4 regions of the Dickeya lacustris genome follow, and region 1 is predicted to be linked to each of the others. Evidence: predicted binding sites of a transcription regulator. Region 1 holds the regulator's gene; each other region holds the start of a gene.
The links. The regulator CRP, encoded in region 1, controls carbon source genes, mostly activating them, when cyclic AMP is high. The targets are predictions, from matches to a motif close to ATGTGANNNNNNTCACAT.
Positions count from the first base shown of each region.

Region 2: the regulator CRP is predicted to act here: its motif matches at 1,834-1,851, upstream of focA (formate transporter FocA).
Region 3: the regulator CRP is predicted to act here: its motif matches at 1,634-1,651, upstream of aaeR (HTH-type transcriptional activator AaeR).
Region 4: the regulator CRP is predicted to act here: its motif matches at 1,124-1,141, upstream of O1Q98_RS15180 (PTS sugar transporter subunit IIC).

Region 1 covers NZ_CP114280.1:2,972,383-2,975,905, reverse strand. Annotated here, with positions in the region: gene O1Q98_RS13460 (phosphoribulokinase) at 1-797, shown strand, start outside; gene O1Q98_RS13455 (OsmC family protein) at 837-1,244, opposite strand; gene crp (cAMP-activated global transcriptional regulator CRP) at 1,570-2,202, shown strand; gene O1Q98_RS13445 (3-keto-L-gulonate-6-phosphate decarboxylase UlaD) at 2,310-2,957, opposite strand; gene O1Q98_RS13440 (L-ribulose-5-phosphate 4-epimerase) at 3,209-3,523, opposite strand, start outside.
Region 2 covers NZ_CP114280.1:173,382-176,904, forward strand. Annotated here, with positions in the region: gene pflB (formate C-acetyltransferase) at 1-860, opposite strand, end outside; gene focA (formate transporter FocA) at 917-1,774, opposite strand; gene ycaO (30S ribosomal protein S12 methylthiotransferase accessory factor YcaO) at 2,281-3,523, opposite strand, start outside.
Region 3 covers NZ_CP114280.1:2,192,330-2,195,852, reverse strand. Annotated here, with positions in the region: partial or broken gene tldD (metalloprotease TldD) at 1-594, shown strand, start outside; gene aaeR (HTH-type transcriptional activator AaeR) at 672-1,616, opposite strand; gene aaeX (p-hydroxybenzoic acid efflux pump operon protein AaeX) at 1,974-2,177, shown strand; gene aaeA (p-hydroxybenzoic acid efflux pump subunit AaeA) at 2,185-3,132, shown strand; gene aaeB (p-hydroxybenzoic acid efflux pump subunit AaeB) at 3,145-3,523, shown strand, end outside.
Region 4 covers NZ_CP114280.1:3,360,680-3,364,202, forward strand. Annotated here, with positions in the region: gene O1Q98_RS15170 (LacI family DNA-binding transcriptional regulator) at 1-605, opposite strand, end outside; gene O1Q98_RS15175 (PTS lactose/cellobiose transporter subunit IIA) at 732-1,058, opposite strand; gene O1Q98_RS15180 (PTS sugar transporter subunit IIC) at 1,291-2,637, shown strand; gene O1Q98_RS15185 (glycoside hydrolase family 1 protein) at 2,676-3,523, shown strand, end outside.

The DNA.
Region 1 (3,523 bases):
TTCGCAAAATTTTCCAGCAACTTAACCTGCGCGCCGCGCTGGTAGACGGCGACAGTTATCACCGCTATACCCGACCGGAAATGGATATGGCTATCCGTAAAGCGCGCGATGTGGGTCGTCATATCAGTTATTTTGGGCCGGAAGCCAATGACTTTAGCCAACTGGAGCAGGCATTTATCGATTACGGTCGCACCGGCACCGGCCAGACCCGCAAATACCTGCACACCTATGATGAGGCCATTCCCTACCATCAGGTGCCGGGAACATTTACGCCCTGGGAGCCGATGCCGCAGCCGACCGACCTGCTGTTTTATGAGGGGCTGCATGGCGGCGTTGTTACCGCCCAGCATAACGTCGCACAGCACGTTGACCTGCTGGTGGGGGTGGTGCCTATCGTCAATCTGGAGTGGATACAAAAACTGGTGCGTGACATCAACGAGCGCGGCCATTCGCGCGAAGCGGTGATGGACTCGGTGGTGCGCTCAATGGAGGATTACATCACCTATATCACCCCGCAGTTTTCCCGCACCCATATCAACTTTCAGCGTGTCCCGACGGTTGACACCTCGAATCCGTTTGCCGCCAAAGCCATTCCCTCAATGGATGAAAGCTTTGTGGTGATTCATTTTCAGGGGCTGGACAACATGGATTACCCCTATCTGCTGGCGATGCTACAGGGGTCGTTTATTTCACACATCAATACGCTGGTGGTGCCGGGCGGCAAAATGGGGCTGGCGATGGAGCTGATTATGACACCGCTGGTGCGGCGACTGATTACGGGTAATGGCCTTGCCTGACACGGTGCGACGGCGATGAAGCCGCCGCGAGCCGGTGCGTTAACCCTGCGCTACCACTTCATGGCTGTGCGTTATCTGCACCGCTTTTTCCAGCATCAGCGCCACCGAGCAGTATTTTTCCGCTGACAGCGACACCGCGCGCTCAACGGCTTTTTCCGATAGCGCGTTGCCCGTGACGATAAAGTGCAGATTGATAGCGGTGAACAGGCGCGGCGCCTCTTCACGCCGCTCGGCGCTCAAACGCACTTCGCAATCCGTTACGTCATGGCGACCTTTTTGCAGTATGGAGACCACATCAATGGCGCTACAGCTGCCCGCTGCCATCAGCACCATTTCCATCGGGCTGGGCGCTTTATCGCCTGAATTGCCATCCATCAGCACCTGATGACCGGATGCGGACTCACCTAAAAACGTCAATCCCTCAACCCACTTCACCCGAGCCTGCATAATTTTGCCCTCAATCAACTATTTTTGAAATTTTGCACCGCTCATGTACAAAAAAGCCTGATAATCAGAGCTTAATCATGCTGAAGCGAGACAACACGAGACACTACACTCAACCTGTGTTACAAACGGAGGACGTAAACCCGTGTGTGTCGGGCTGCTGCCTGACTGCCATCGGTTTACCGGCGTCATTGATAGACCGTCTCCGTATCATCCCTGACGTCATTCCGCCAGGACGGAATTTGAATTATAACTATGTTATCACGCCGTACAGGGAACTCTGAGCCCTGTGATTTGCGCAGTGAATTACAACAGAGGATAACAGCGAATGGTTCTCGGCAAACCGCAAACAGACCCGACTCTCGAATGGTTCCTTTCTCATTGTCACATTCACAAGTACCCATCGAAGAGCACTCTGATCCATCAGGGTGAAAAAGCAGAGACGCTTTACTACATCGTAAAAGGCTCGGTTGCCGTGCTGATTAAGGATGAAGAAGGCAAGGAAATGATTCTGTCTTATCTGAATCAGGGCGATTTTATCGGCGAGCTTGGCTTGTTTGAAGATGGGCAGGAGCGCAGTGCATGGGTTCGGGCAAAAACTGCCTGTGAAGTCGCTGAAATTTCCTACAAAAAATTCCGCCAGCTTATCCAGGTTAACCCGGATATTCTGATGCGCCTCTCCTCGCAGATGGCCCGTCGCCTGCAAGTCACCTCGCAGAAAGTCGGCAATCTGGCATTTTTGGATGTCACAGGGCGTATCGCACAGACCTTACTGAATCTGGCCAAACAACCGGATGCCATGACCCACCCGGATGGTATGCAGATCAAGATTACCCGTCAGGAGATAGGCCAGATAGTCGGCTGTTCCCGTGAAACTGTCGGTCGTATCCTGAAAATGCTGGAAGACCAGAATCTTATCTCCGCTCACGGTAAAACCATCGTGGTTTACGGCACGCGCTGATCGGGCGTCAGCCCGTTTTCCATCTGAACGGGTTTTTTAATATCAGCAAGGGCGGCCAATGGCCGCCCTGCTTATTTTGCGTATCGGTGAGTGTCGCGGGCGACGCGTTACGACCAGTATTTATTGATCTCGGTGCGCAGAGCCTCAGCCGTCGCTTTACCGCTCTCAGACGCCAGCGCACGGCCAGCAATAAAGGTCTTGGCGCTAATCCCCTCAAACAGATGAATATCCTGCGGCACAATACCGCCGGTAATTGACAGCTCCAGCCCCAACTCAGACAGCGCGCGCATCCGGCCAAGATCGTCATGCGTCCAGTTGACCCCGGCGAGCTCGGCATCGCGCGAGCGGTGATAAATCGCCTGCGTAATGCCCATATCGACCCACTGACGGGCATCATCAAGGTTCCAGTTGCCATACAGTTCAATCTGGATTTCCCCGCCAAACTCATCGGCCACTTTTTTGCAGGCCGCAATAGTGGCAACGTGCGCCGCCGCTGAAACGGTTATCCAGTTCGCCCCGGCAGAGAATGCCATGCGTGCCAAAATAGCGCCGCCATCGGTGGTTTTCATATCACACACAATAATGTGTTTGGGGTGGCGCTCACGCAGCGTGCGCACCGCCGTCATGCCTTCAGCAAAGGCCAGAATGGTGCCTACCTCAATGACTTCAACAAACCCGCTGACGCGGTCAGCAATCTCAATCGCTGTTGCCAGGTCAGTCGAGTCCAGGGCGATTTGCAGCATAGGTTTAGTCATAACTGATTCCTCTCCAAGAGTGAAAATAGTGAAATCACCGGATTGCGAGCGAGCGCGGCCCGTGGCCTGATGCCACTATTTATTTCAATGGTTCTCAATACACTATTTCAGGTCGCTGGCGCAGACCGTCGATGAATAAAAGCAATAAGGTTTAAACGTAATAAAGCTTAAAAATAATAAAGCCTGGAAATAAATATTGTTTAAAAATAACTACTGTTTAAAAATAACCACCGGTTAAAAATAAATAAGCTTTAACGCTGGCCGTAATAAGCATTCGCGCCATGTTTTCTGAAATAGTGTTTATCAGAAAGCGCCTGATCGATATGAATCGTCGGATTAAGCAAGCGGGTAGACAGCGCCATCGCCGCCACCTCTTCGAGCACCAGCGCATTGTGTACTGCATCCATCGCGTTTTTCCCCCAGCAGAAGGGCGCATGCCCGGTTATCACCGCACCCGGTACGGCCAGCGGGTCGAGATCCCGGCGCTGAAACTCTTCGACAATCACCGCGCCGGTGTTTTTCTCATACTCACAGGCAATTTCCTGCTCGCTCAACGCGCGGGTGCA
Region 2 (3,523 bases), 1.6 Mb from region 1:
TAGACATCCAAGAACGTAGACACACGACCAAAGGACATCGCCGCGCCGTTCTGAGATTTCACCGCAGCCAGATAGCCGAAGTAAGTCCACTGAACCGCTTCTTTGGCGTTAGTTGCCGGGCCAGCGATATCGCAGCCATACTTCGCTGCCATTTCTTTGATTTGTGACAGAGCGTGGTGCTGGTCAGCGATTTCTTCACGCAGACGGATAGTCGCTTCCAGATCTTCGCCGTTTTCCAGTTTGGACTGCAGGGAAGTGAACTGAGCGAATTTGTCCGCCATCAGATAGTCGATACCGTACAGCGCAACACGACGGTAGTCACCGATGATACGACCACGGCCATAAGCATCAGGCAGACCAGTCAATACGCCAGACTTACGGCAGCGCAGGATATCCGGCGTATAAACATCGAATACACCCTGGTTGTGGGTTTTACGGTATTCGGTGAAGATTTTTTTCAGCTGCGGGTCGAGTTCACGGCCATAAACCTTACAGGAGCCTTCAACCATTTTGATACCGCCGAACGGAATCAGTGCACGTTTCAGCGGAGCGTCTGTTTGCAGACCGACGATTTTTTCCAGGCCTTTATTGATATAGCCAGCATCGTGAGAGGTGATGGTCGCTGCAACGTCGGTATCGAAATCAACCGGCGCATGGGTGCGGTTTTCCTGTTTGATGCCTTCCATAACGGCATCCCACAGTTTAGTCGTTGCCGGGGTAGCACCAGCCAAAAAGGATTCGTCACCTTCATACGGCGCGTAGTTTTTCTGAATGAAGTCACGTACATTGACGCCATTCTGCCATTCGCCTTCGCTAAAACCTTCCCAAGCCTGGGCGAGTTTCTGATTAAGTTCGGTCATATTACACCTACCTTTGATTTGGATTTTTATAACCCGACGTTGCGGCCGCCAGCAGCTTAGTGCTGATCCCCACCGCGCAAATAAATCACCCAGTAAGTTAAGCCTACCAGGAGTCCACCACCGATAATGTTGCCGAGCGTGACCGGAATCAGGTTATCGACAATAAAATTGCTGATGGTTAAGTGTTCAAACTGGCCCGGCGTCATGCTGATGGCGTGCCAGAATGTCTCTGGAGCAAAATTCTTAATAATGACCCCCATCGGGATCATGAACATGTTCGCGATACTATGCTCGAAACCGCTGGCGACAAACATCGCAACAGGAAGCACCATGGCGAGCATTTTGTCTGTCAGTGTACGGCCGGAATAACTCATCCAGACAGCCAGACAGACCATTAGATTTGCCAATATCCCAAGGCATAATGCCTCAACGAAAGTGTGTTCCAGCTTGTGATTGGCGGTCTGCAACACATTCAGACCCCATGCGCCGTTCGCTACCATGTATTCGCCGGAAAACCAGATAAGCGCGACGAAAAACAGTGCACCAAGCAAATTTCCGAAATAAACATTGAGCCAGTTTAACCACAACTGTTTCCAGGTAATGCGCCCGCTGGCTTTAGCAATAACGGTGAGCACGGTGGAGGTGAACAAGTCTGCGCCGCACACGACCACCAGCATAAGCCCCATAGAGAAACAGATGCCGCCGATCAGTTTCGCCATACCGTATGGCATGGACGATGATCCGGTGGTTGCTGTGATATAAAAAACAAACGCAATAGATATAAACACACCGGCAGTAATTGCCAGAAAAAATGCAGTAAGCGGTTGTTTTGTTGCTTTATAAACGCCGGCATCTTCAGCGACTTTCGCCATTGCCGATGGTAATAACAGGGTGAAGGGGTTGTCAGCTTTCACACTAACTCTCTCTTAAAATTTATCTACGGTGAGATACTAACAAAGGGTTATCCGTCATAATTTGACGTGGATCATATCGCAGGAATTTATTAGGTAGTTCAGAATAGCATTAAGCGGCTTTTTGTTGGTTATCTTCATGAATTATAAGTAGAAATTTTTTTTTAAAAATTATAAGAATAGTTGAATTCAACTATGGAATTACCCCTTGATACGTTAAATAAAATAAGTCTTTGTAGTGATATCACACGCCGAATTTATATTATTTAATTTATTTTTTACCGTTTTATAACAACGCCGTGGTAATAAAAATAAATATCCTCCATTTCTCGCTATTACCCGCATAAAAATAATGGTTTATTCGGTTGTTGGGTTACACCATTTCTGAGGCGCGGGAGATTGAAGCATAAAAAATGCGAGAAACCATAGAATACAATGCCACTTACTACTTTATCGTGAACACGATAGACCGGATGCCAAAAGTGACATCCGGCCAACATTAAAGCGCGTTAATTTTTCTGCCAGTGTGAACGTTTAGCGCGCTGCAATTTTTCATAAGCAGCCAGCAGTGACTGATGTGCAGGCAGCGCTTTCAGATCGTCATCAACAGCGAACAAACCGTAGAAGCATTCCTCGCCGGCAATCGCCGCGCTGGCTGCGTCAACAGCGTCCTGCCCGTACATGCGAACAAACGCATCATAGTATTGTGCCGGGTCACGTTCAGGCTCCAGAGCCAGTTGCAGCAGTGTTTGCAGGCAACGGTAGTAGTTACGGCGAGCCGGTGCAAAGACGGATTGGTTGAAATCCAGTGACCACTCAGCCCAACTCAGCGCTTGTTCAAGATCGCCGCCAGCCAGTGCCAACATAGATTTCAGTTCGCCAATACGCAGCGTGAACCATCCATTGTCTTTACCGGTTGCGATGCCCAGCAATTCGCGAACGCGGGTAAAGTCATCCAGCCCTTCATCGTCTAGTTGCTGCAACAAGGCCAGATACTCATCTTTTTCCCACTGGCTGCCAGGAAGGGAGAGCAGGGTTTCACGCAGATGTACGCCCATGCTGTTATTCGCCAGCAACAGATCTTCCGCTGGATAAATATCCGACATACCCGGCACCAGAATACGGCAAGCGTACACTGACAAATGCTCGTAATCGGCAATATAAACGTCTTTGCCTTCTTGATTGAAGATGGCCATAAGTGTGGCGAACTCCTGCTCGGTGGTGCCGCTGAAGTTCCAATCAACAAAGGTATAGTCAGGATCGTTTTTAAACAGATCCCAGGAAATCAGGCCGCTGGAGTCGATGAAGTGGGTTTCCAGATTGGTGTGTTCAGCCACTTCATCATTATCGAAGGTTGGCGGCGTGAAGACGTCGAGATCTTTCAGCCCTCGGCCTTGCAGTAATTCGGTCACGGTGCGCTCCAGGGCAACGCCGAAGTCGGGGTGTGCGCCGAATGACGCAAAGCAAGTACCATTTTCTGGGTTGAACAGCACGACACAAATAACAGGATATTGGCCGCCGAGCGAAGCATCGTAGGCCAAGATAGGGAAGCCTTCTTTCTCAAGCGTGGCAATCGCTTCAACCACGCCAGGATAGCGCGCCAGAACTTCAGCCGGAATAGCGGGCAGGCTGATGGCCTCAGCGATAATCCGGTTTTTCACATAACGCTCAAATACTTCGGACAATCCCTGTACACGCGCTTCGTTACGCGTGTTGCCAGCAGACATGCCGTTTGATACGTACAGATTGCCG
Region 3 (3,523 bases), 780 kb from region 1:
GTGGGGCAGCAGGTGGCGTCCTCACTGTGTACCGTGGTGGATGATGGTACCCTTGAAGGGCGTCGCGGTTCGCTGGCGATTGATGACGAAGGGGTGGCCGGACGTTACAACGTGCTGATTGAGAACGGTATTCTGAAAGGTTACATGCAGGACAAACTCAATGCGCGGCTGATGGGGGTGGCTCCGACGGGCAATGGCCGCCGTGAGTCCTATGCGCATTTGCCGATGCCGCGTATGACCAACACCTACATGCTGGCCGGCCAATCGACTGCACAAGAGATTATCGAAAGCGTTGAGTATGGCCTGTATGCGCCGAACTTTGGCGGCGGCCAGGTGGATATCACCTCCGGTAAGTTCGTGTTCTCCACCTCTGAAGCCTATCTGATTGAAAACGGGCGTGTGACCACGCCGGTAAAAGGCGCTACGCTGGTTGGCTCCGGCATTGAAGCCATGCAGCAGATTTCGATGGTCGGCAACGATCTGGCGCTGGATAAAGGCGTCGGGGTGTGCGGCAAAGAGGGCCAGAGCCTGCCGGTCGGTGTCGGGCAGCCGACGCTGAAACTCGACAGCATTACCGTTGGCGGCACCGCCTAAACGCGGGATTGACCAACTGTTTATCCCATTATCCCACGGTCATTCCACCACCTCTGAGGCCGCTGATGCGGCCTGTTTTATGTGCCAGTCTCTGCGTTGTGTGGGTTTTCCTGCCGATATCCCTGATAAATCAGCGCCACTTTATTGAAATAGTCCGTCAGGTAATTGATACAGACCTGCACTTTGAGCGGCAGATTATCTGGCCGGGTATACAGCGCGTATACCGGGCGCGGGTCGGAATGGTAGCGCGGGAACAGAATTTCTATCTCGCCGCGTTTTATCTCCTCAAAAACCCACATCATCGGCACATGGGCGATGCCTGCGCCCTGCTTTAACCAGCGGATTAATGTGAGCGGGTCATTGGTGACAAACCGGCCCTGCGGCTGGATGCGGATTGTCATGCCTTCGGGGGCGATTAATTCAAATTCGCTATCCGGGCGCACGCTGTACTCCAGCCAGGAGAAATTTCCCATATCCGAGGGCTTTTCCGGCGTGCCGTGCTGGGTGAGGTAGCTTTTAGCCGCGCACACCACCATCGGCATGGAACCGATGCGGCTACAGTACAAGCTGGAGTCTTGCAGCGCGCCGACCCGAATAACGATATCCAGCCCATCGGCGATAAGGTCAGGGGCGGGAATACCGCACACCAGATTAACCGACAACCCCGGGTATTCTTGCAGCATCTCAGCCGTCATGTTCGCCAGCACATTTTGCGCCATGGTCGAAGAGCTGCCGATGCGCAGTGTACCGATTGGCGTGTTATTAAAGGCATACAGCTGTTCGTGTACTTCTTGCGCTTCATGCAGCATCCGGCGGCAGCCGTGGTAGTAAATTTTACCGGCTTCGGTCAATCCGATGCTGCGGGTGCTGCGGTTGAGCAACTTGATTTGGATGTCATCTTCGAGCCGGGATAGCGTCTGGCTGACGGCAGAGACACTCATCGCTAACTGACGCGCCGCCGCAGTGAAGGAACCGCACTCCACCACTTTGGCGAACACCGCCATGCTTTTTAATCGATCCATTGTTAACCCTGGCTTAAAAGTGATTTAGATCACATTAGGTAGATAACATAATAATAACGTCTCATACTATAGCATGTCTGGCCATCAGGCGCGCAGTTGGTTCGCTGTCTGTGCGGCAAGGGCTGTATCAAAAGATTAACTGCGCTGGTTTAACGCCATGGCAATTCTGCATTGCTCGCACGCCATTAAATCAGCACCCGCCATCGTGATTATTCAGTTCATGCTGTGTTTGCCTGCCGTTGGCTCGTGCTGATGGGGAGCGGGCTGTGCCGTTTTCATCCCTGAAAACCGGTTGTGCATGGTCGGTGTCGTGGCGAGGCAGCGGTGGCAAATGAGGTGGCGAATAAGGTTAAGAAGATGAACTCACTTCCGGTCATGGTGTTATTTGGTCTGTCATTTCCACCGGTGTTCTTTGTTTTATTGGTGACGCTGGCGGTGTTTTTTCTCTGTCTGCGTCTGCTGCATCCCACCGGTATTTATCACTGGGTCTGGCATCCGGCGTTGTTTAACTCCGCGTTATTTGTCTGCCTGTTTTATCTGTTGTTCCATTTCGGTCTTTGAGGTTGCTGTGAAAGCATCGGTTGTAAACGTGATAATCAAAAAACTGAGCCGTGTCACCATCACCTTGCTGCTGGTGCTGGCGGCGGCCATTGCATTGGTGCGGGTATGGTCGTTTTACACGGAATCTCCCTGGACGCGCGATGCGCGCTTTAGCGCCGATGTGGTGGCGATAGCCCCGGATGTCAGCGGCCTGCTGACGCAGGTGAATGTGCAAGATAATCAGCAGGTAAAACAAGGTGATGTGCTGTTTGTCATCGACCCGCCGCGCTATCAGCAAGCGCTGGAGCAGGCGCAGGCCGATGTTGCCTATTATCAGGCGCTGGCAGATGAGAAAAGACGCGAGTCGGCGCGCCGCCAGCACCTTGGCATACAAGCCATGTCGCGTGAAGAAATTGAGCAATCCGGCAATGCGTTGCAAACCACGTTACACCAACTGGCGAAAGCGCAGGCGGAGCTGGAAATCGCCCGGCTGGATTTGGCCCGCACCGTGGTGCGCGCCCCGGCTGACGGCTGGATAACCAATTTGCATGTACACGCCGGGGAGTTTATTACCCGGGGCGCAAGCGCTGTGGCGCTGGTGAAGAAGGATTCGTTCTATCTGCTGGCGTACATGGAAGAAACCAAGTTATCTGCGGTGCATCCGGGTTATCAGGTCGAGATAACCCCGCTTGGCAGCAACCAGATTTTATATGGCGTGGTGGATAGTATTGCCGCTGGTGTTACCAATAGCAGCAGTGCCGCCGATGGCAAAGGGCTGGCAACGGTGGATTCAAACCTGGAATGGGTGCGTCTGGCGCAGCGAGTGCCGGTAAAAATTCGCCTGGCCCGGCAGTGGGGCGATCAATACCCGGCGGGCACGACGGCAACGGTGGTCGTGACCGGCGAGCACACCCGCAATACCCGGCCAATGTCGCCGCTGTTGCAGTTATTACACCGCCTGCGTGAATTCGGTTAAGCGGTGGATGTGATGAATACTCCCGCATTTTTGCGCCTGCGTTTCGCGTTCAAACTCAGTACGGCGATTGTTCTCTCGCTGGTGCTGGGATTTTATCTGCAACTGGAAACGCCGCGCTGGGCGGCATTGACGGCGGCTATCGTGGCCGCTGGCCCGGCCTTTGCCGCCGGTGGCGACCCGTTCTCCGGGGCGATTCGCCATCGCGGGATGTTGCGGGTAGCGGGAACCTTTATTGGCTGCGTCGGGGCGCTGGTGATTGTGATGGCGACCGTGCGAGCGCCGGTTGTGATGCTGACGCTCTGCTGCCTGTGGGCCGGAGTGTGCGTGTGGATTTCCTCGCTGGTAAAAGTCGAAAACGCCTATGTGTTTGCGCTGGCCGGTTACACCACGC
Region 4 (3,523 bases), 390 kb from region 1:
GCCTGACGATAGCCGACCAGCCGGGCGCGCGCCGTTGGCGTGTTGATGGGGCCAGTGATACAGGCGATTTCACGGTGCCCTTGCTGTACCAGGTAATCGGTCAACTGGAATACCGCCCGCTGTTGCTCAAACCAGACGCAGCGCTCTGGTGCCAGCGGTAAATGCCGGTTGATGACCACGATAGGCACCGCCGAGCGCTCCAGTAGCGCCATCAGCGCGGTATCCGACATATGACGGGTATAGAGCACAATGGCGTCGCAGCGGCGATCGGCCAGTAATTGCACCGCCTGTTGCTCGTCTTCCGGCGTATCGTGGCCGTCGGTGACGATCAGGTGTTTACCGCTGGTTTCGGTGCGTTCTGCGGCGCGGCGCAACAGGCGGCCAAAATAAGGGCCGTCGAAATTGGAGACCACTAACCCAAGGCTGCTGGAACTGCGCTGCGCCAGCGAACGCGCCAGAAAGTTGGGGCGATAGCCCAGCTCTTCCATCGCTTTGAATACGGCATCACGCGTACTTTGCTTCACCTGGCCTGTGCCGTTGAGCACCCGTGATACCGTGGCTTTGGATACGCCGGCATGCCTTGCCACATCAAGCATGGTCATCATCGTTTGTACCTTCCCTGTTTTCCCGAGGTCTGTCACAGCGTTGTGGTTAATCTTGGCCACATACTAGCACACTGGAACGCTATCAGCGGGAGCCGGACGGAATATCCTTACCTTTTGCGACGATAATCAGGCCGATGAGCGGCCGAACAGCTCCTTGCGCAGCAATACCATCTCTTGCGCCAGATCCCGACATAGCATGGCGGTCATCAGGTGATCCTGCGCGTGTACCATGATCAGATTAACCGGCACTTTGCCTTCGCCCTCATCCAGCCCGATCAGCCGGGTCTGGATCTGGTGGGCCGCTTTCGCCGCCTCCTGTGAGGCCAGCAGCTGTGCGTCGGCCTGTGCCCAGTCCTGCGCTCGGGCGGCCTGAATCGCCATCATGGCGCTGGAACGCGCTTCGCCTGCGTTGATCAGCAGTTCCATCACCGTCTGTTCCATATCCAATTCCATCTCATCATCCTATTGGTATGCCAAAATTGGTGTTTTTCATGTTATTGGAATTCCAGTGTTGGCTTGTGAGAACAATGTCACAGAAAAATTATTCGTTTGTTTTATTTTTGGTATGCCAAACGCGAGAGCGCTGAACCTGCCGTCCATCTTCCGCGCGTAACGGCCACTACAGGAGCGGACGCTCCTGATAACAACAACCCCTGAAATACAGGTAAATCAAAGAGGTGGAGTTATGTCATTCCAGGATAGGGCCATCGATTCACTCGGGTCGTTCGCCAACCAGTTCAACAGCCTGAGATACATCATGGCGATCAAAGCCTCGTTCATCACGCTGATGCCGGTGATCATCGTGGGCGCGTTCTCTGTATTGATCTCCAACATGGTGCTGGACCCGAAGAACGGGCTGGCGAGTTTCGCTCTGTTTTCATTTCTGGCACCGCTCAAACCGATCATGAGCGGTATTAACTACGCTACGCTGAACTTCCTCACTATCGGCGCGGTGTTCCTGATAGGCATCGAGCTTGGCAAGATCAACGGCTCTCGTAGCCTGTTCCCCGGCTTGCTGGCGGTGATCTGCTTTATTTCTATTACCCCGACCACCATTGATATGGTGATAAACGGCCAGACGCTGCCGGTGAAAGACGTGCTGGCGCGCCAGTTCTCCGACACCAAGAGCCTGTTTCTCGGCATGTTTATCGCCATTGCGTCGGTGGAAATCTACTCGAAGCTGGAATCGGTAGACCGGCTGCGCATCAAGATGCCAGATAGCGTGCCGCCGAATGTGTCCGCGTCGTTTTCGGCGCTGATCCCGGCGATCATCACCGTCACGCTGGTCGCGACCTTCGGGTTTACCTTCCAGAAAGTGACCGGCATGTACCTGTATGACGCCATCTATATGGTGGTGCAACAGCCGCTGGAGTCGGTCGTGCAGAGCCTGCCGGGGCTGTTGATTCTGATGTTCGTGGCGCAACTGTTCTGGGTTATCGGTATTCACGGTAACCAGATGATCAAACCGATTCGCGAACCGCTGTTGCTAGGGGCGATTGCGGTGAACATGACCGCGTTTGAGCAGGGGCATGAAGTACCGAACATCATCACCATGCCGTTCTGGGACGTGTACATGAGTATCGGCGGGTCTGGGTTGACCATCGGGTTGCTGCTGGCGGTGATGATCGCCTCTAAACGTCGCGAAATGAAAGAGATCGCCAAGATTTCCTTCGGCCCAGGTGTCTTCAACATCAATGAACCGGTGATTTTCGGCATGCCTATCATGCTCAACCCGATTCTGGCTATCCCGTTCATCATCACGCCGCTGGTGACCGGCACCATCGGTTACTTCGCCACCAGCATGGGCTTTGCCGGTAAAGCGGTGGTGATGGTGCCCTGGACTACGCCGCCGTTGATTAACGCCTGGCTGTCTACCGCCGGTTCGATGGGGGCGGTTGCGACACAGGTGGTGTGCATCATCGTCGCCACCCTGATTTACCTGCCGTTTGTCAAAGTGGCGTCTCGTCGTGCTGAGCAGGCGCAGCGTGAGGCGGAGTTAGAGGCCGCGGCACAGGCCAATGCATTGAAATAATGAATGTATTGCAATACTGAATCTAAGGGAGAGCGGTAATGAGCAAGGTATCAATGACCCTGCCTGAGGGCTTTATTCTGGGGGCGGCGGCGTCCGCCTGGCAGACCGAGGGGTGGTCAGGCAAGAAAAACGGGCAGGATTCCTATCTGGACCTGTGGTACAAGCGGGATCGTCAGGTGTGGCACAACGGTTACGGCCCGGCTGTCGCCACCGATTTCTATAACCGCTACCGTGAAGACGTGGCGCTGATGAAGCAGACCGGGCTGACGCACTTTCGTACCTCGATTAACTGGTCGCGCTTCATGCTGGATTATGAAAACGGCGTGGTGGATGAAGAGTACGCCGCTTACATCGATAATCTGATCGACGAAATGCAGCGTGAAGGCATCGAACCGATGCTGTGCTTAGAGCACTATGAGCTCCCGGCGGTGCTGTTCGAGAAATATCAGGGCTGGTCGTCGAAGCAGGTGGTGGAGTGGTTCGTGCAGTACGCCGACGCGGTATTTGCCCGCTACGCCGGTAAGGTCAAACGCTGGTTTACCTTTAATGAGCCGATTGTGGTGCAGACCCGCGTGTATCTGGATGCGGTGCGCTACCCTTATCAGCAGGATACCGGCACCTGGATGCAGTGGAACCACCATAAAAACCTGGCGACGGCCAAAGTGGTGCAACGGTTTCGCGACAAAGGTTACCACCTGCAAGGGGGCAGCATCGGGGTGATCCTGAACCCGGAAGTCACCTATCCGCGCTCCAGTGCCGCGCATGATGTTGAGGCGGCGCGCCTGTATGACCTGTTCTATAACCGAGTCTTTCTCGACCCGGCGCTGAAAGGCGAATACCCGGCGGAATTACTGGCGCTGCTGGAAAAGCATCAGGTGAAGTGGGA